DNA from 2 places in the Streptomyces sp. NPDC059740 genome. Region 1 is predicted to be linked to the other one. Evidence: riboswitches for the same ligand, from Rfam matches in the RefSeq annotation. Region 1 holds a riboswitch; the other holds the start of a gene.
What was found. Region 1 has a riboswitch for thiamine pyrophosphate ahead of thiO (glycine oxidase ThiO). Riboswitches for the same ligand answer to the same signal wherever they lie in the genome.
Positions count from the first base shown of each region.

Region 2: another riboswitch for thiamine pyrophosphate. It lies ahead of ACFV3R_RS05110 (thiamine ABC transporter substrate binding subunit); the one in region 1 lies ahead of thiO (glycine oxidase ThiO).

Region 1 is NZ_JBHWGP010000009.1:221,824-231,276, forward strand. It holds gene ACFV3R_RS14435 (hypothetical protein) at 1-1,149, opposite strand, end outside; gene metF (methylenetetrahydrofolate reductase [NAD(P)H]) at 1,195-2,115, opposite strand; gene thiE (thiamine phosphate synthase) at 2,332-3,003, opposite strand; gene ACFV3R_RS14450 (Rv2175c family DNA-binding protein) at 3,147-3,512, opposite strand; gene ACFV3R_RS14455 (NAD(P)/FAD-dependent oxidoreductase) at 3,647-4,816, opposite strand; TPP riboswitch at 5,051-5,165, shown strand; gene thiO (glycine oxidase ThiO) at 5,175-6,458, shown strand; gene thiS (sulfur carrier protein ThiS) at 6,455-6,670, shown strand; gene ACFV3R_RS14470 (thiazole synthase) at 6,677-7,471, shown strand; gene pknB (Stk1 family PASTA domain-containing Ser/Thr kinase) at 7,618-9,453, shown strand, end outside.
Region 2 is NZ_JBHWGP010000003.1:93,583-103,035, reverse strand. It holds gene pyrH (UMP kinase) at 1-45, shown strand, start outside; gene frr (ribosome recycling factor) at 222-779, shown strand; gene ACFV3R_RS05120 (phosphatidate cytidylyltransferase) at 779-1,927, shown strand; gene rlmN (23S rRNA (adenine(2503)-C(2))-methyltransferase RlmN) at 2,018-3,124, shown strand; TPP riboswitch at 3,347-3,468, shown strand; gene ACFV3R_RS05110 (thiamine ABC transporter substrate binding subunit) at 3,547-4,620, shown strand; gene ACFV3R_RS05105 (ABC transporter permease) at 4,758-6,398, shown strand; gene ACFV3R_RS05100 (ABC transporter ATP-binding protein) at 6,399-7,451, shown strand; gene ACFV3R_RS05095 (LOG family protein) at 7,637-8,785, opposite strand; gene ACFV3R_RS05090 (hypothetical protein) at 8,852-9,453, opposite strand, start outside.

The sequences.
Region 1 (9,453 bases):
CGGGTCCTGGTAGGGGTGGGGCGCCGCGGACGGATCCCCGCCCCGGGCGTCGTAGGAGTAGGCGTCCTGCGGGTAGCCGGGGTAGGCGTCGGGGGCCTCGTGGCGCTGCTCGCCGCCGTAGGGCGCGAGGTCGTCGTAGCCCTGGCCCTGGGTCCCGGGCGCCGCCGGGTAGCCGTCGTAGCCGCTGTCGTATCCGCCCGGCCCGCCGTAGCCGCCCTGGCCGGTGTCGTACCCGCCGTAGTCGCCCTGCTGTCCGCCGTCGTACCCGCCGTGGCCGTCCTGGCCGGTGCCGTAGCCGTACGGGGTGTCGTAGCCGGCGCCGCCCGGGTGGCCGGGGGCCTGACCGCCGGGGGGTGCGTACCCGTCGGGGTAGGCGTATCCGCCCTCCCAGGCGGTCTCGTAACCGGTGTCGCCGGGGCCCGCCGCGAAGGCGGCGGGAGCGTAGCCGTATCCGCCCGTCTCCTCGGGCAGCGGCTGGGGGGCGTGGCCGGGCGTGGCCTGCCACGGTTCCCCGCCGGCTATGTGCTCCCGCGCCCGGAAGACGTCCTCGTCCTGGAGCAGTTCGCGGGCGGGGTCCTCCCAGTGCCCGTGGTGGGTGGCGCCCTGGTCCGCGTAGGGGCCCTCGTCGGAGCCGGTGTAGGGAGCGTAGGGGTCGTGGGGGGCGTCGTAGCCGCCGTCGAAGGGGCTGCCGTGGCCCTCCGCCCCGCCGGACGGGGCCTGGTCCGGGGGCGCGAAGGGGCTGCCGTGGCCCTCCGCCCCGCCGGACGGGGCCTGGTCCGGGGGCGCGGAGCCTTCGGTGCCCTCGGGGACCGGTTCCACGTCGCTGACGTGGAGCGGCGGGGCGCCCCCCGCGCCGCGGCGCCGTCCGCCGCTGCCGCCGCGGCGGCCCTGGAGGGGGTGGGGCAGTGCCCAGCCGGTGGTGAAACCCTGCCGGAAGGAGAGCGTCACCAGGGTCTGCCCCACTGCGAAGGCCACCGCACCGAGGGCGATCACCAGGATCGAGGGGAGCGCGACCCCGACGACCACGCCGAGGAAGCCCACGAAGGCCAGCAGGCGCCAGCGCAGCCGCGCCTTGTGCTGCAGCAGCACCTCGCCGAGCAGCCAGAGCGCCACCACGCCGAAGGCGACGTAGAGGACCGTCCAGCCCATGGAGACCCCTCCTCCTATGGCCGCGGCCCCTTCGGATACGGCCGATCAGGCCCGATGTCGGTGCAGGCCCAGGTTCTCGTAGATTTCCAGCGTCGCCGTGGAGTTGTTCAGGGTGATGAAGTGCAGTCCCGGCACGCCCTCGGCGAGCAGCCTCGCACAGAACTCCGTTGCGAACTCGATGCCCACGGAGCGTACCGCCACGGGGTCGTCCTTGACGGCGAGGATACGTTCCACGAGCCCGGGCGGGATGACCGCGTCGCTCAGCTTCGGCAGCCGTTCCAACTGCTTGACGCTGGTGACGGGCATGACCTCGGGGATGATGGGGGTCTCGCAGCCCGCCGCCTGGACCCGGTCGCGCAGCGTCAGGTAGGACGCGGGTTCGAAGAACATCTGGGTGATGGCGTAGTCCGCGCCGGCCCGGCACTTGTCGACGAAGTTGCGCACGTCGCTGTCCCAGTCGACCGAGCGGGGGTGGCGCTCGGGGAAGGCGGCGACGCCGACGCAGAAGTCGCCGGCCTCCTTGATGAGCCGGACCAGTTCGGCGGCGTAGGTGACGCCCTGGGGGTGGGGCACCCACTCGCCCATGGGGTCGCCGGGCGGGTCGCCGCGCACGGCCAGGACGTTGCGGATGCCGGCCGCCGCGTACTGCCCGACGACGTTGCGCAGTTCGGCCACGGAGTGGTTGACGGCGGTCAGGTGGGCGACCGGCGTCAGGGTGGTGTCGGCGACGATCTGCTCGGTGGCACGGACGGTTCCGGTCCGGGTCGTCCCGCCGGCGCCGTAGGTCACGGAGACGAAGCTGGGGGCGACGGCCTCGATGCGGCGCAGGGCGTTCCAGAGGTTGCGCTCCCCCGTGGGGGTCTTCGGCGCCCAGAACTCGAAGGAGTAGGTGGTGGCACCGGACGCGAGCATGTCACGCACCGTCGGTGCCTGCTGCGTTCTGCCGGAAGCTGTCCCAAGGGCCATACGAGCAGGTTAGTCAGCCGGTGCCCCTCCCCCAACCGGAGCAGTACCTTTCGCCCCCTTTTGCCGCTTCCCTGTCCACGTTTCGGACAGCGGTGGACACCCCGGCCGCTCAGCCGGGGCCGTGCGGGCGCCGGGTCCCGGACGGCCCGGTCCGTCCGGAGCGGCGGCGCCGGCGGGCGCTCCCCGGGCGCCGCTCCGCCGCCTCCCGGCCGGTCCCTATCCAGCCGGGCGCAGCCGGCGGGCGAAGGCTGCGGCGGCGGCGCCGGGGTCCTCCGCCTCGGTGATGGCGCGGACCACGACCACCCGGCGGGCCCCCGCGGCCAGCGCCTCTTCCAGGTTGTCCAGGTCGATTCCGCCGATGGCGAACCAGGGCCGCCCGGTCTCCAGCGAGGCCGCGTAGCGCACCAGGTCCAGCCCGGGGGCGTGCCGCCCGGGCTTGGTGGGGGTCGGCCAGCACGGGCCGGTGCAGAAGTAGTCCACGCCGCTCTGCACGGCCGCCGCCGCGGCCTCCTCCGGCGCGTGGGTGGAGCGGCCGATCAGGACGTCCTCGCCGAGGATCGCGCGGGCGGCCGCCACCGGCAGGTCGTCCTGGCCGAGGTGGAGGACGTCGGGGCCGGCGGCGTGCGCGACGTCGGCGCGGTCGTTGACGGCCAGGAGCCTGCCGTGGCGGCGGCAGGCGTCGGCGAAGACCTCCAGCGCCGCGAGCTCCGGGCCCGCCTCCAGGTGCTTGTCCCGGAGCTGGACGATGTCGACGCCGGCGGCGAGCACCGTGTCCAGGAACTCCGGCAGGTCCCCCTGGCGGGTGCGGGCGTCCGTGCACAGGTACAGGCGGGCGTCGGAGAGCGCGGCGCGGCGCGCGGCGGACGTGACGGGGGCTGTGCTGCTCATCAGGCGTTCCTCGGACGAAGGCGGGGCGTGCCCGTCGGGTGACGGGCACGCCCCGGAAGGCGGTGGGGTCCCCCGCCCGGGCGGCCCGGAGCCCCTGAGGGGGGCCGGGCCGGGGGCAGGAGGCCCGTGCGGCGTGGCGGAGGTCAGACGGCGAGCGCCTGCGCCCTGCGCTTGACCTCCGTGCCGCGATTCTCGCGCAGCGCCTGTGCCGGGGTGCCCGGCAGGGTGTCATCGGCGGTGAACAGCCACTCCAGCATCTCCTCGTCGGTGAAGCCGTCGTCCCGCAGCAGGGTCAGGGTGCCGGCCAGGCCCTTGACGACCCGGCCGTCCTTGATGAACTCGGCCGGTACGTGCAGGGCGCGGTTCTCACCGCGGCGCACGGCCACCAGCTGTCCCTCCTTGACCAGCTGCCGGACGCGCGTCACCTCCACGTCCAGGAGTTCGGCGATGTCGGGCAGGGTGAGCCAGGCGGGTACGAGCCCGTCGATCTTCGTGTCAATCTCGGTCACGCCTACCAGCCTGCCACCTCACACGGACAGCCGTCACCGGGACATCCCCGGCCTCGCTCCGACGGCGTCGCGCGGCCACCGGAAGGGGCGGCCCCGCCGGCGGCAGGGCCCCTCCCACCAGGGCGGGCGCGGAGCTACCCGGCCACGGCCGTCTTCAGCGGGACGGCGGGGTCCGCGGCCCGCAGCGGGTCCAGTCGGGTGCCCCGCTCGATCAGCCGCCGCCCCTGGGTCAGGTCGCGGGGGCGCCCCACGGCGAGCAGGGCGACGGGCACGTCCTCGCGCAGCCAGAGCACCGTCCAGGCGGCTTCGGCCCGGTCGCCGCGCCACACCACCTCCCCGGTGTCCCGGTGGTCGCCCGCGTACTGCACGAACCGGCCGAACTGCTCGGACCAGAAGTAGGGCACCGGGTCGTACGCCGGTGTCGCCGCGGCCCCCTGGGTGAGGGTGGCCGCGACGGTGCGCGGGCCCTGGAGGGCGTTGTCCCAGTGGTGGACCAGCAGCCGCCGGCCGTAGCGGGCCGAGGGGAAGGAGGCGCAGTCGCCCACCGCGTAGACCCCGGGCACGGAGGTGCGCAGGTGGGCGTCGGCGCGGACGGACCGGTCGGCGGCCAGCTCGACACCGGACCCGGCCAGCCAGCCGGTGGCGGGCCGGGCCCCGACCCCCACCACCACCGCGTCGGCGGGCACCTCCTCGCCGTCCGCCAGGTGGACCGCGTCCCGGGTGACCCGGGTGACCCGGCGGCCGGTGAGCAGCCGCACCCCGGCGTCGGCGTACCAGCGCGTCATCGGCTCGGTCGTCTCGGCGGGCAGCGCGCCGGCCAGGGGGCGCTCGGCGGCCTCCACGACGGTGACCTCGCAGCCGGCCTCGCGGGCGGCGGTGGCGAACTCCGCGCCGATCCAGCCGGCGCCGACCACGACCACCGACCGGCGGGCGGCGAGCACCGGGCGCAGCCGTGCGGCGTCGTCCAGGGTGCGCAGCAGGTGGACCTCGGCCTCCTCGGCGCCGGGCAGCGGCAGCGGTTCGGCGCCCACCGCCAGCACCAGGTGGTCGTAGGGCACCGGGCCGGCCTCGGTCTCCACCACGCGGGCCGCGGCGTCGAGGGCGAGCGCGGAGCGGCCCAGCACCAGCTCGACGCCGAGCCCGGCGAAGTCGACGTCGAGGGCCGAGTCGGGGGCGGTGCCCAGCAGGACCGCCTTGGACAGCGGCGGCCGGTCGTAGGGCTGGTGCGGTTCGGCCCCGAGCAGGGTGACCGGTCCCCGCCAGCCCTCCTCGCGCAGCGAGACGGCGGTCTGCACCCCGGCCATGCCCGCACCGACGATCACGACCCGTCCCTCGGTGCGGGGCGGGCCCGCGGGGACGGCCCGGCCGGGCGCGGGGGGCGGGGACACGGGGGCCTGTGCGGGGTCGGCCTGCGGGCCGGGCTCGTCGCTGCTCACCCGGGTCACTCTAGGACGCGGCCGGCTGCCCCGGGCGGCCCCGTCGCGGGGGCGGCGGCGGCGCTTTCGGGGGGCGGCGGCGACCGTACTAGGCTGGCACCCGAAAAGACTCGCGGGAGCCCGGACGCGACCGGGCTGAGAGGGAGGCTGCGGCGGCCTCCGACCGTCCGAACCTGATCCGGGTCATGCCGGCGAAGGGAGGGGCACCGTGCGCGTGCCATCCAGCATGGCGACGGCCACGTCCGGCGGCGCCGTCGAACCGTCCGCAGACCCCGTGCCCGAGCGGGCGCCCTCGTCCGGGGCGCGCTCCGCCGACGTCCTGGTGGTCGGTGGCGGGCTGATGGGCCTGGTCACGGCGTGGCGCACGGCGCAGCGCGGACTCCGCGTGGCGGTCGTCGACCCGGATCCGGGCGGTGGGGCGGCGCGGGTGGCGGCGGGGATGCTCGCGGCCGTCACCGAGCTGCACTACGGCGAGGAGACGCTGCTGGCCCTGAACCTGGCCTCGGCCGCCCGCTACCCGGGCTTCGTCGCCGAGCTGGAGCGCGTCACCGGCGCCGGCCTCGGGTACCGCAGCAGCGGCACGCTCGCCGTGGCCTTCGACGCCGACGACCGGGCGCACCTGCGGGAGCTGCACGCCCTTCAGGAGCGGTGCGGGCTGGCGTCGACGTGGCTGACCGGGCGGGAGTGCCGGCGGCTGGAGCCGATGCTGGCCCCCGGGGTGCGTGGCGGGGTGCGGGTCGACGCCGACCACCAGATCGACCCCCGGCGGCTCGTCGCGGCCCTGCTGAGCGCCTGCGAGGCTGCCGGGGTGGTCTTCCACCGGCTGCCGGCGCGGGCCCTGCGCACCGCCGGCGGCCGGGCGGTGGGCGTGGAGCTGGCGGACGGCCGGGACCTGTCCGGCGGGCAGGTGGTGCTGGCCGCCGGCAGCCGCTCGGGGACGCTCGCCGGGGTGCCGGAGGCGGCGCGGGTGCCGGTGCGGCCGGTCAAGGGGCAGGTGGTCCGGTTGCGCATGCCGCCGGGGCCTGCCGGGTCCGGGCCGCTGCTCTCGCGCACCGTGCGGGCCGTGGTCCGCGGCGGCCCCGTCTACCTGGTGCCGCGGGAGAACGGCGAGCTGGTCCTCGGTGCCACCTCCGAGGAGACCGGCTGGGACACCACGGTGACCGCCGGCGGCGTCTACGAGCTGCTGCGGGACGCGCACGAGCTGGTGCCGGGCGTCACCGAGCTGCCGCTGGTGGAGGTCCGCGCCGGACTGCGGCCCACCTCGCCCGACAACGCGCCGCTGCTGGGCCCCACCGCCGTGCCCGGCCTCCAGCTGGCCACCGGCCACCACCGCAACGGCGTGCTGCTGACCCCCGTGACCGGCGAGGTGATGGCGCACGCCCTGACCACCGGCGAGCTGCCGGAGCAGGCCCGCCCGTTCACGCCGGCCCGGTTCGCCGCCGCCGGCACCACAGAGCCCGGGCGCACCGGCCCCGGCGCCGGCCACGTGTCCAAGGAGCCGCGTCCATGACCACCCCCACCCGTACCGTCCACGTCAACGGTCAGCGCCGGGAGGTCGCCGAGGGCCTCACCCTCGACCGCCTCGTGGCGACGCTGACCAGCGCCCCGTCCGGGGTGGCCGCCGCCGTCAACGAGACGGTGGTACCGCGCGGCCAGTGGCCCGCGACCACGCTCGGCGACGGCGACCGCGTCGAGGTCCTCACCGCAGTCCAGGGAGGCTGATCCGCCATGGCCGACGATCCCTTCGTCATCGCCGACACCGTCATCGAGTCCCGCCTGATCATGGGGACGGGGGGCGCGCCCAGCCTGGACGTGCTGGAGCGGTCCCTGGCCGCCTCCGGCACCCGGCTGACGACCGTCGCGATGCGGCGCCTGGACCCCACGGTGCAGGGCTCCGTCTTCGACGTGCTGCGCCGCCTGGACATCCGTCCGCTGCCCAACACCGCGGGCTGCTTCACCGCCGGAGAGGCGGTCCTCACCGCCCGGCTGGCGCGTGAGGCGCTGGGCACCGACTGGGTGAAGCTGGAGGTGGTCGCCGACGAGCGGACCCTGCTGCCGGACCCGGTGGAGCTGCTGGACGCCGCCGAGACGCTGGTGGACGACGGCTTCACGGTGCTGCCGTACACCAACGACGACCCGGTGCTGGCACGCAGGCTCCAGGACGTGGGGTGTGCGGCGATCATGCCGCTGGGCTCGCCGATCGGGTCGGGGCTGGGCATCCGCAACCCGCACAACTTCCAGCTGATCACCGAGCAGGCCGAGGTCCCGGTGATCCTGGACGCCGGGGCGGGCACGGCCTCCGACGCCTCGCTGGCGATGGAGCTGGGGTGCGCTGCGGTGATGCTGGCCTCGGCGGTGACCCGCGCCCAGGAGCCGGTGCTGATGGCCGAGGCGATGCGGTACGCGGTGGAGGCGGGCCGGCTGGCCCACCGGGCGGGCCGCATCCCGCGCCGCCACTTCGCGCAGGCCTCCTCGCCGACGACCGGCATGGCCGACTTCGACCCCGAACGCCCCGCCTTCTGACCGGGTGCACCGGGCCGGAGCCTCCCGGCGGCGGGGCGCACGCCCGTCCGGTCCCGTGCCGGACGCCGGCTGCCGGGCCCCGCAGCGGCGGGGCGCAGCGGCGGCCGGTCTCCACCGCGGCCTCCGGCTCCGTACACTCGACTGCCGTGGACACCACCCTTCAGGACCCCCTCGTCGGCCAACTGCTGGACGGGCGCTACCGGGTCGACGCACGCATTGCCGCCGGCGGCATGGCCACGGTCTACCGGGCCGTCGACGTCCGCCTCGACCGCGTGCTGGCGCTGAAGGTGATGCACCCCACGCTCGCGGTGGACGCCGCGTTCGTGGAGCGCTTCATCCGGGAGGCCAAGTCCGTCGCCCGGCTGGCGCACCCCAACGTGGTCGGCGTCTTCGACCAGGGCGCCGACGGCCACTACGTCTACCTGGCGATGGAGTACGTCGCCGGCTGCACGCTGCGGGACGTGCTGCGCGAACGCGGTGCGCTCCAGCCGCGGGCGGCGCTGGACATCCTGGAGCCCGTACTCGCGGCGCTCGGCGCGGCCCACATCGCGGGGCTGGTCCACCGCGACATGAAGCCGGAGAACGTCCTGATAGGGGACGACGGCCGGGTGAAGGTCGCCGACTTCGGCCTGGTCCGGGCGGTCGACCACAACACCACCGCCACCACCGGCTCGGTGCTGGGGACGGTGTCCTACCTGGCGCCCGAGCAGATCGAGGACGGCCAGGCCGGGACGCCCGCCGACGTCTACGCGTGCGGCGTGGTGCTGTACGAGATGCTCACCGGCACCAAGCCGCATACCGGCACCAGCCCGGCGCAGGTCCTCTACCAGCACCTGAACGAGGACGTCCCGCCGCCCTCGCAGGCCGTCCCCGGTCTCGCGCCCGAGCTGGACGGGCTGGTCGCCGCGGCCACGGCCCGGGACGCCGGCGCCCGTCCGGCGGACGCCGCGGCCCTGCTGGCGCTGGTCCGCGCCGCGCGGGAGCGGCTGGACGACGCGGCGCTGGACGCGGTGCCGCCGGGCGCCCTGCCGGCCGCCGGGGCCGCCGGCGCCGAGGACCGCACCAGCGTCATCCCCCGGTCCGTGGCGCTGCGGCAGGCCCGCTCCGCGGACGAGGAGCAGCTCAACCGCACCAGCGTCCTGGAGCGGGCGCCCGAGGCGGGCGCCCCGTCCGGCGCCGCGCACCGCCCCGCCCGCCGGGTCCGCCGCCCGCTGGTGATCGGCGCCCTGGTGGTGGTGCTCCTCGCCGCGCTGACCGGCGTGTGGTACGTGAGCGTCGGCCAGTTCACGCACGTCCCCCCGGTTCTGGACATGACGCGGACCAAGGCCTCCGACACCCTCCACCAGGCGGGGCTGGAGGTGAAGGTCCGCCACGACTACAGCTCGACCGTCGACCGCGGGCACGTGATCTCCACCAGCCCCGGCAACGGCGACCGCATCCGCGACCACGGCACCGTCACCGTGGTGCTCTCCGACGGCCCGCACATCCTGACCGTCCCCCACCTGGCCGGTACTCCGCTGGCCGACGCGAAGAAGAAGCTGAGCGGCATGGGGCTGGTGGCCGGCAAGGTCACCCAGGACTTCGACGAGGACGTGCCGAAGGGCCGGGTGGTCTCCACCGATCCGGCCGCCGGCACCAAGCGGCAGCCGGACAGCGTGGTGAACCTCAAGGTGAGCCGCGGCGCGGAGGTGAAGGCTCCGGACGTCACCGGTGAGGACCAGGACGAGGCCACCGACGACCTGGAGGAGGCGGGCCTGCACGTCCGCATCGCCGCCCGGCGCGTCCACGCGCAGCAGGAGAAGGGCAGCGTGGCGCAGCAGTCCCCGGGACCGGGCGAGTCGCTGGGCAAGGGCGACACGGTGACGCTGACGCTGTCCGCCGGGCCCGAGATGGTCAAGGTGCCCGACGTGACGGGCGACAAGGTCGACGACGCGCGGCGCAAGCTGACCGACGCCGGCTTCGAGGTGAGCGTGCGCAAGCCG
Region 2 (9,453 bases), on a different contig from region 1:
GAGAAGATCGGCACGCTCGTCAGCGACCGGAACATCCGGGACTGACGTTCTCCTTGCCGTGTACGGCTGAGGGGGAGTGCGTACAAGCGGCGAACACCCGGGGCGGGAGCGCACCACGTTCCGGGGATGGACAACCGCCTGCCGGTCGGACACCGTGCAGGTGAGCACGCGCGGCAGGGCCGAGGTTTTCGGCCTGGCACGGACAAGACCAGGAGCAAGTGGTGATCGAAGAGATCCTCCTCGAGGCCGAGGAGAAGATGGAGAAGGCCGTCGTGGTCGCCAAGGAGGACTTCGCGGCGATCCGCACGGGACGTGCGCACCCCGCGATGTTCAACAAGATCGTGGCGGACTACTACGGTGCCCTGACGCCGATCAACCAGCTGGCGTCGTTCTCGGTTCCCGAGCCCCGGATGGCGGTCGTCACGCCGTTCGACAAGAGCGCCCTGCGCAACATCGAGCAGGCCATCCGCGACTCCGACCTGGGCGTCAACCCCAGCAACGACGGCAACATCATCCGGGTGACGTTCCCCGAGCTGACGGAGGAGCGCCGCCGGGACTACATCAAGGTGGCCAAGAACAAGGCCGAGGACGCCAAGATCGCGATCCGCAGCGTCCGCCGCAAGGCCAAGGAGACCCTCGACAAGCTCGTCAAGGACAAGGAGTCCGGCGAGGACGAGGTTCGGCGTGCGGAGAAGGAGCTCGACGACACCACTGCGAAGTACGTCGCGCAGGTCGACGAGCTCCTCAAGCACAAGGAAGCCGAGCTGCTCGAGGTCTGATGAACGAGCCATCCTGGGGGGCCCCGCCCGTCTCCGGAAGGTGGGGCCCACCTGACCGGGGACCCGCCCCGTCACCCCACCGGCAGGCGCCGGAGAACTCGGCGGGTCCCGGGCACGACTGGCCCCAGGCGGCGGAGACTCGCCCCATGCCCATCGTGCCCGACGCAGGCGGAGACCAGGACGACCTCCGAGGAGAGACGGACCACCAGGGGACCGCGCGGCTTCGCGGCCCCCTGTTCCGTGACGACGAGCCACAGGTACCGATGTCCACCACGCCGCCCCCCACGGACGACTCCGGCAGCTCGCACCGCTCCGAGCCGGCCAAGGCCAAGAAGAGCGCCGGCCGGAACCTGCGGGCGGCCATAGGGGTCGGGCTCGGGCTGGGCGTGGTGATCCTGCTCTCGCTCTTCCTCTACAAGCCCGTCTTCATGGGCGTGATAGCGGTGGCCGTGGTGGTGGGCCTGTGGGAGCTGACCTCACGGCTCGCCGAACGCAAGGACATCCGGGCCCCCCTGGTGCCCCTTGCGGTCGGCGGCGTCGCCATGGTGCTCGCGGGCTACGTACGGGGCCCGGAGGGCGCCTGGGTGGCCATGGCGCTCACCGCGCTCGCCGTGCTCGTCTGGCGCATGACCGAGGACCCCGTCGGATACCTCCGCGACGTGACGGCCGGCATCTTCGTCGCCTTCTACGTGCCGTTCCTGGCGACCTTCGTGGCGCTGATGCTCGCCGCGGACGACGGGCCCTGGCGAGTGCTGACGTTCCTGATCCTCACCGTCGTCAGCGACACCGGCGCGTACGCCGTCGGCTGGCGCTTCGGGACCCACAAGCTCGCCCCGCGGATCAGCCCCGGCAAGACCCGCGAGGGGCTGGTGGGTGCCGTGCTGTTCGCCATGGTGGCGGGGGCGCTGTGCATGCACTTCCTCGTCGACCACGGCCAGTGGTGGCAGGGGCTGCTGCTGGGCCTCGCGGTCGCGGCCAGCGCCACGCTCGGTGATCTCGGCGAGTCGATGATCAAACGGGACCTCGGCATCAAGGACATGGGCACCCTGCTGCCCGGTCACGGCGGCATCATGGACCGCCTCGACTCGCTCCTGCCGACCGCGCCAGTGGTCTGGCTCCTGTTCGTCGCCTTCGTCGGAAGTGGCTGACCTGCACGTTCAGCGCCCCATTGCCCGCAGGGGGCCTCACCACCGCTGGTGGCGAGGCCCCCTCGGCGCGTCTGCGACACTGGAGAGACCATGCCTGCACCTGGAGAGCTCACCTTCGTCGCCCCCCGCGGAGCCAAGAAGCCGCCGCGGCACCTCGCCGACCTGACGCCCGCCGAACGCCGTGAGGCGGTTGCGGCCGTCGGGGAGAAGCCGTTCCGCGCCGGACAGGTCGCGCGGCACTACTTCAGCCGGTACGCCCACGATCCCGAGCAGTGGACCGACATCCCCTCGGCCTCGCGCGAGAAGCTGGCGGCCGAGCTGCTGCCCGAGCTGATGAGCGTGGTGCGGCACATCTCCTGCGACGACGACACCACGCGTAAGACTTTGTGGAAGCTCTTCGACGGGACGCTGGTCGAGTCGGTGCTCATGCGCTACCCGGACCGGGTGACCATGTGCATCTCCTCCCAGGCCGGGTGCGGGATGAACTGCCCGTTCTGCGCCACCGGCCAGGCGGGGCTGGACCGCAACCTGTCGACGGCCGAGATCGTCCACCAGATCGTCGACGGCATGCGGGCCCTGCGGGACGGGGAGATCCCCGGAGGCCCGGCCCGGCTGTCGAACATCGTGTTCATGGGCATGGGCGAACCCCTCGCCAACTACAAGCGGGTCGTGGGCGCCATCCGCCGTCTCACCGACCCCGAACCGGACGGGCTCGGCCTGTCGCAGCGCGGCATCACCGTCTCGACCGTGGGGCTGGTGCCCGCCATGCTCCGGTTCGCCGACGAGGGCCTCAAGTGCCGGCTTGCCGTCTCCCTGCACGCCCCCGACGACGAGCTCCGCGACACGCTGGTGCCCGTCAACACGCGCTGGAAGGTGCGGGAGGTCCTGGACGCGGCCTGGGAGTACGCCGAGAAGTCCGGGCGGCGCATCTCCATCGAGTACGCCCTCATCCGGGACATCAACGACCAGGCGTGGCGAGGCGACCTGCTGGGCCGGCTCCTCAAGGGGCGCCGCGTGCACGTCAACCTCATCCCGCTGAACCCGACGCCCGGCTCGAAGTGGACCGCCTCCCGCCCGGAGGACGAGAAGGCGTTCGTGGACGCGATCGCCGCCCACGGCGTGCCGGTGACCGTACGGGACACCCGGGGCCAGGAGATCGACGGGGCCTGCGGGCAGCTGGCGGCCTCCGAGCGCTGATCCCGCCGGCCCGGCCCGGCGTTCCGGTCGGGTCCGGGCGGCGCGCCGGTGCCCGTGCCCGCCCCCGTGCCGGTGGAGCCGGGCCGCCTCCTGAGGGGACGGGTGGGGGCTGAGGGGCGCTGGTACCGTTGCGAAGGCAGGACTCCAGGCTGCTCCCCCACCGCGACCGACCGGTGCGCACGGCCGGAACCGGAGAGGACGGCCTGGAACAACCGAAGAGAAGACATCCGACAGGGGAGCGCCACAGCGCTGAGAGTGCGGCACGGCTCGTAGGGAGCCGAAGGCCGCAGACCCTTGAACCTCGCCCGGGTCATTCCGGGTAGGAAGTTCGGTCACCACTCAAGCTGTTGCGCCCTGCCCGACCGCCCCACGGCGGCCGGGCAGGGCCGCGTCTCTTCCTGGTCAGCCAGGAGGACATACCAGTGAGCACCACCACGAGGACCCTCGCAGGCCTCATAGCCGCAGCCCTGGCCGCCACGACGCTGGCAGCCTGCAGTGGGAGCAGCGGCAAGAAGGACGCGCGGACCGTCACCCTCGTCAGCCACGACTCCTTCGCCGTGTCCAAGTCCGTGCTGCAGGACTTCGAGAAGCAGAGCGGCTACAAGGTGAAGGTCCTCAAGGGCGGGGACGCGGGCCAGGCCGTCAACCAGGCCGTCCTGACCAAGGACAGCCCGCAGGGCGACGTCTTCTTCGGCATCGACAACACGCTGCTCTCCCGAGGCCTGAAGCAGGGCCTCTTCCAGCCCTACGCCCCCAAGGGCCTGGACTCCGTCCCCGCCGGCTACCAGCTGGACGCGAGCGAGCACCGTGTGACACCGATCGACTACGGCGACATCTGCGTCAACTACGACCGGGCCTACTTCTCCTCGCACCACCTCACGCCGCCCTCGTCCTTCGCCGACCTCACCAAGCCGCAGTACAAGAACCTGCTGGTGACCGAGAACCCGGCGACCTCCTCGCCCGGGCTCGCCTTCCAGCTGGGGACCGTCGCCGCCTTCGGGCAGGACGGCTGGCAGGACTACTGGAAGAAGCTGAAGGCCAACGGGGTCGAGGTCGTCGACGGCTGGGAGCAGGCGTACGACGAACGGTTCACCGGTTCGGCCGGCGGACACAAGAACGGTGACAAGCCCCTGGTCGTCTCCTACGCCTCCAGCCCGCCCGCCGAGGTGCTCGACAAGAAGCCCGAGCCCGAGCAGGCACCCACCGGAGTGGCGACGGGCACCTGCTTCCGCCAGGTCGAGTTCGCCGGTCTCCTGCACGGCGCGCAGAACACCAAGGGCGGGAAAGCGCTCCTGGACTTCCTCCTGAGCAGGAAGTTCCAGGAGGACATGCCGCTCCAGATGTTCGTCAACCCCGTGCGGAAGGACGCGAGGCTGCCGGAGCTGTTCACCCGGTACGGCCAGAAGGTGACGAGCCCGAAGACCGTGCAGCCGCAGCAGATCGCCGCCCACCGCGACCAGTGGATCAAGCAGTGGTCCTCCCTCGTACTGAAGTGAGCGGCGCGGCCGGGACCACGCGGACCGCGGAGGCCGGGCGGGAGGCCGCGCCGGAGCCACCGGCGTCCCGGCCGTCGCGGGAGCGGCCCGCGGCGCGCGCCGGGACGCGGCGGTCCGCGCTGGTCCGGGGCGCACTGATGGCCGGCCCGCTGGTCTTCTTCGCGCTCTTCTTCGCCTACCCCGTCGCCGCCATCGTGGGACGGGGGCTGCGGGCGGACGGCCGTTGGCAGACGGCCCGCCTCACCCGGGTCCTCCTCGACGCCGACGTCCTGCACGTCCTGTGGTTCACCCTCTGGCAGGCGGCGGCCTCCACCGCGCTGACGCTGCTGGTGGCCCTGCCCGGTGCGTACGTGTTCGCGCGCCTGTCCTTCCCGGGCAAGCGGCTGCTGCACGCGCTGGTGACCGTCCCGTTCGTGCTGCCCACGGTGGTGGTGGGGTCCGCGTTCCTCGCCGTCCTGGGCAGCGGCGGGCTCCTGGACGACCTGTGGGGGGTCAGGCTCGACACCTCGGTGTGGGCGATACTCCTCGCGCACGTCTTCTTCAACTACGCCGTCGTGGTACGTGTCGTCGGCGGACTCTGGTCGCGGCTCGATCCACGGCAGGAGGAGGCCGCGCGGGTGCTCGGGGCGGGCGCCTTCACCGCGTGGCGGCAGGTGACGCTCCCCGCCGTCCGGCCGGCCGTGGCCGCTGCCGCACTCATGGTCTTCCTGTTCTCCTTCACCTCCTTCGGCGTGGTGCAGATCCTGGGCGGCCCCCGGTTCTCCACCCTCGAAGTCGAGATCTACCGGCAGACCGCCCAGTTCCTCGACCTGCCGACAGCGGCCGTGCTGACGCTGGTGCAGTTCCTGGCCGTCCTGGCACTGCTGGCGCTCCACGCCCGGGTGGCCCGGCGCCACCAGACGGCGCTCCGCCTGGTCGCTCCCGCACAGACCGCGCACCGTCCCACGGGGGGAGGCCAGTGGACGGTGCTCGCGGGCACACTCGCCGTGATCCTCCTCCTGCTGGCGCTGCCCCTGGCCGTGCTCGTCGAGCGCTCACTCCGCGGCCCCGACGGTTTCGGCTGGCAGTACTACCGCGCCCTCGCCCACTCCGCCTCCGTGGACAGCACCTTCGCGGTGGCGCCCCTGGACGCCGTGGGCAACTCCCTCGCCTACGCCGCCGCAGCCACCCTCGTCGCGGTGGCCGTCGGAGGGCTGGCGGCGGTGGCTTTCGCCCGGCGAGGGGGGCGGGTGCTGCGTTCCTTCGACGCCCTGCTCATGCTGCCGCTCGGCGTCTCGGCCGTGACGGTCGGCTTCGGCTTCCTGATCACCATGGACCGGCCGCCGTTGGACCTGCGGTCCTCGTGGTGGCTGGTGCCGCTCGCCCAGGCCCTCGTCGGGGTGCCGTTCGTGGTGCGGACCCTGCTGCCGGTGCTGCGCGCGATCGACCCGCGCATGCGGGAGGTCGCCTCCGTCCTGGGGGCGTCGCCGTGGCGGGCGTGGCGGGAGGTGGACCTGCCCACCGTGTGGCGGGCCGTGCTCGTCGCCGCGGGGTTCGCCTTCGCCGTCTCCCTCGGTGAGTTCGGCGCCACCGTCTTCATCGCCCGTCCCGACAGCCCGACGCTCCCGGTGGCCGTCGCACGCCTGCTGGGCAGGGCCGGCGCGCTCAACTACGGGCAGGCCATGGCGCTCTCCACCCTGCTCATGCTGGTCTGCGCCGGGTCGCTCCTGGTGCTGGAGCGCCTGCGCCCCCGCGAGTCGGGTGGGGGCCCTCCGTCCCACCGTCCCGGGGAGGTCTAGATGTCCACTGCACCACCGAACCCGCCCGCCCCCATGCTGCGACTCGACGGCGTCAGCGTCCGCTACGGCACTCGCAGTGCCCTTGAGGACATCCGTCTGGAGGTCTTCGAGCACGAGACGCTCTGTCTGCTGGGGCCCAGCGGCAGCGGTAAGTCGACGCTGTTGCGGGCGGTTGCCGGCCTGCAGCCCGTCACGGCCGGACGGACCCTGCTGGCCGGCCGGGTGCTGGACGGCATGCCACCGCACCGGCGGGGCGTCGGCCTGATGTTCCAGGACCACCAGCTCTTCCCCCACCGCGACGTCGGGCAGAACGTCGGTTTCGGGCTGCGGGTCAGGGGGGAACCGCGGGCCCGGCAGCGCCAGAGTGTGGCCAGGCTGCTGGAACTGGTCGGGCTCCCCGGCGCGGAGTCGCGCCCGGTCACGGCTCTGTCCGGTGGCGAACAGCAGCGGGTGGCCCTTGCCCGGGCGCTGGCGCCCGAACCCGGCCTGCTGATGCTGGACGAGCCCTTGGGCCAGCTGGACCGGGGCCTGCGGGAGCGCCTCGTCGTCGAACTCCGCGCGCTCTTCCACACCTTGGGCACCACGGTCCTCGCCGTGACGCACGACCAGCACGAGGCCTTCGCCCTCGCCGACCGGGTGGCGATCATGAACGAGGGGACGATCGCCCAGATCGGCACACCGCAGGAGGTGTGGCAGCGGCCGGCGACGGAGTTCGTGGCCCGCTTCCTGGGGTTCGACAACGTCGTGCCGGCCACCGTCCGCGGCAGGGTGGCGGACACGCCCTGGGGGCGGCTGCCGGTCCCGCCCGGCACGCCGGACGGCACCTGCCGGCTGCTGGTCAGGCCGACCGGGGTCCGCTTCACCCCTGACGGTGACGGGCTGCCCTGCGTGGTGCGGTCACGTACCTTCCGCGGACACCACGTGCTGCTCCGGCTCGCCCCCGACTCCGGGCCCCACCTCCAGGCGGAGGTTCCGCTCCGGGAGGCCCCGGCGGAAGGCCAGGCGGTCCGCGTCGGGTTCGCGGCGGAGGAGGTCGCTCACCTTCCGGGATGAGGCGGCGGGCGGACCGTCCCGGCGTAGGCAGAGGGGCAGGCGCGGCGGGCACACAGCCAGGCAGCTCGCTGACCGGGCCCCGCCCGGACGCGGAGACGGAAGGCCGGACGTCCGCCGGCGCCTCCCGCAGTCCACCCGCCGCCCCCGGGCCTCGGGTCCGGCCTCCGGAGGCGGTTGCGGGGCGTTCAGTCCGATGTGCGGGACAACCGCTCCAGGGCCTCGGGCACCTCGGTGACGGAGTCGACCAGCGTGATGCGGGAGGACATGGGCCGGCCGTCGGCCAGTGCCTGCAGCAGTGGCCAGGCGGGGAAGCGTTCGGTCCAGTGGGTCCGGTCGACGAGCACCAGCGGCACGGTGGGGGACGCGGTGGCGTAGTAGTTGGGCGTCGCCGAGTCGAAGATCTCCTGGACGGTGCCGGCGGCGCCGGGCAGGAAGACGACGCCGGCGGTGGAGCGGGCGAGCAGACCGTCCTCGCGGACGGCGTTGACGAAGTACTTGGCGATGGCGGTGGCGAAGACGTTCGGCGGCTCGTGGCCGTAGAACCAGGTGGGAATGCCGACGGAGGAGCCCCCGTCGGGCCAGGCGTCCAGAACGTCGAAGCCGGCCTGTGCCCAGTCGGTCAGGGACGGGCCGAAGACAGGCGTCTTGGCGAGGCGCGCGAGGGCCTCGTCGAGCATGGTGTCGTCGAAGGGGGCGGCGTAGGCGCCGAGGTTGGCGGCCTCCATGGCGCCCGGCCCGCCACCGGTGGCGACGGTGAAGCCCGCGCGGCTGAGGTGGCGTCCGAGCCGGGCGGCGTCCGCGAAGGCGGCACTGTCGCGTTCCAGGGCGTGGCCACCCATCAACCCCACGACCCGCTCACCGACGAGTCGTTCGTCGAGGGCGTCGGAGACGGCGTCGTCGTGGACGCTCCGCAGCATGGACGCGAACACGTCACCGTTCTTGCGGGTCTCCTGGTACCAGCGGTACGCACGGGCGTCCGGGGTGGCCGGGTAACCCTCGCTCACCAGGCCCGCGTACAGCTCGCCGGCGTCGTAGAGGGAGGCGCGGTAGGGGTCGAAAGGCAGGTGGGGTATCGGCGGGAAGACCAGTGCGCCGTCCGCCCCCACCTTGGCGGCGGCGTCGGGTTCCATCCTGCAGCCGAGGAACACCGTGCCCGTGGTGCGGACGCTCAGCAGGGCGAAGGTGCGGTCGGTGAGGTCGAGGGACTGCAGGCGGCAGCCGGCGAGACTGCCGGTCGCCGCCACCCGGTCGAACTCCCCGAGCGTCTCGATCTCGTGGCCGGGAGCGTAGGCGTCGGGGGCGGGATGTTCCGTAGAGGCAGACACGCGCCTCATGGTAGGCCGAAGGAGTGAGGGGCCGCGGGGTGGGACCGACCGGTTCTCACAGCGGTGCCCCGTGGGTCAGCGGTGGGTCAGGGGGGCGGCTGCCAGCCGGGCCACCGCCCAGGTGACGGGGGCGAGGACCACCAGGAGGGCCGCCGTGCGCAGTGCCGCGGCACCGTGGAGGCGCAGGCCGCTCACGCCCATCTGCCGCAGCGTCGTCGTGGCCGAGGCCCGGGCGGCGCGTACCTGGAGCACGGCGGTGAGGCCGCTCAGGGTCACGCATGCCAGCACCAGTGCGGTACCGAGCAGGGTGGAGGGGCCGAGCGGCTTGCCTGCCGTCCCGCCGTGCAGCAGGGCGGCTGCGTAGGTGCAGGCCGTGACGGCGCAGACGACGCCGAGGGGGCCGCCGAGCGTGCGGTACTCCTCCTGGAGGAGGCGCCCGGAGAGGAGGCGGACGAACCCGGGGCTGCCGACGCTCAGTGCGCGCCCGCACAGTTGGGTGAGGCCGGGCCCCACGAGCGCCAGCCCGGTCGCGGAGAGCGCCCACCCGAGGAGGGCCAGCGGGGACCCGGGGAGGATGCCGGCCGGCAGGGGCAGGGAGGGCAGCGAGGCAATGTCGGTGTGGCTGCCGTAGGCCACCAGCATCAGCCCCGCGGCGGTGAGGGCGACGCCCCAGGGCA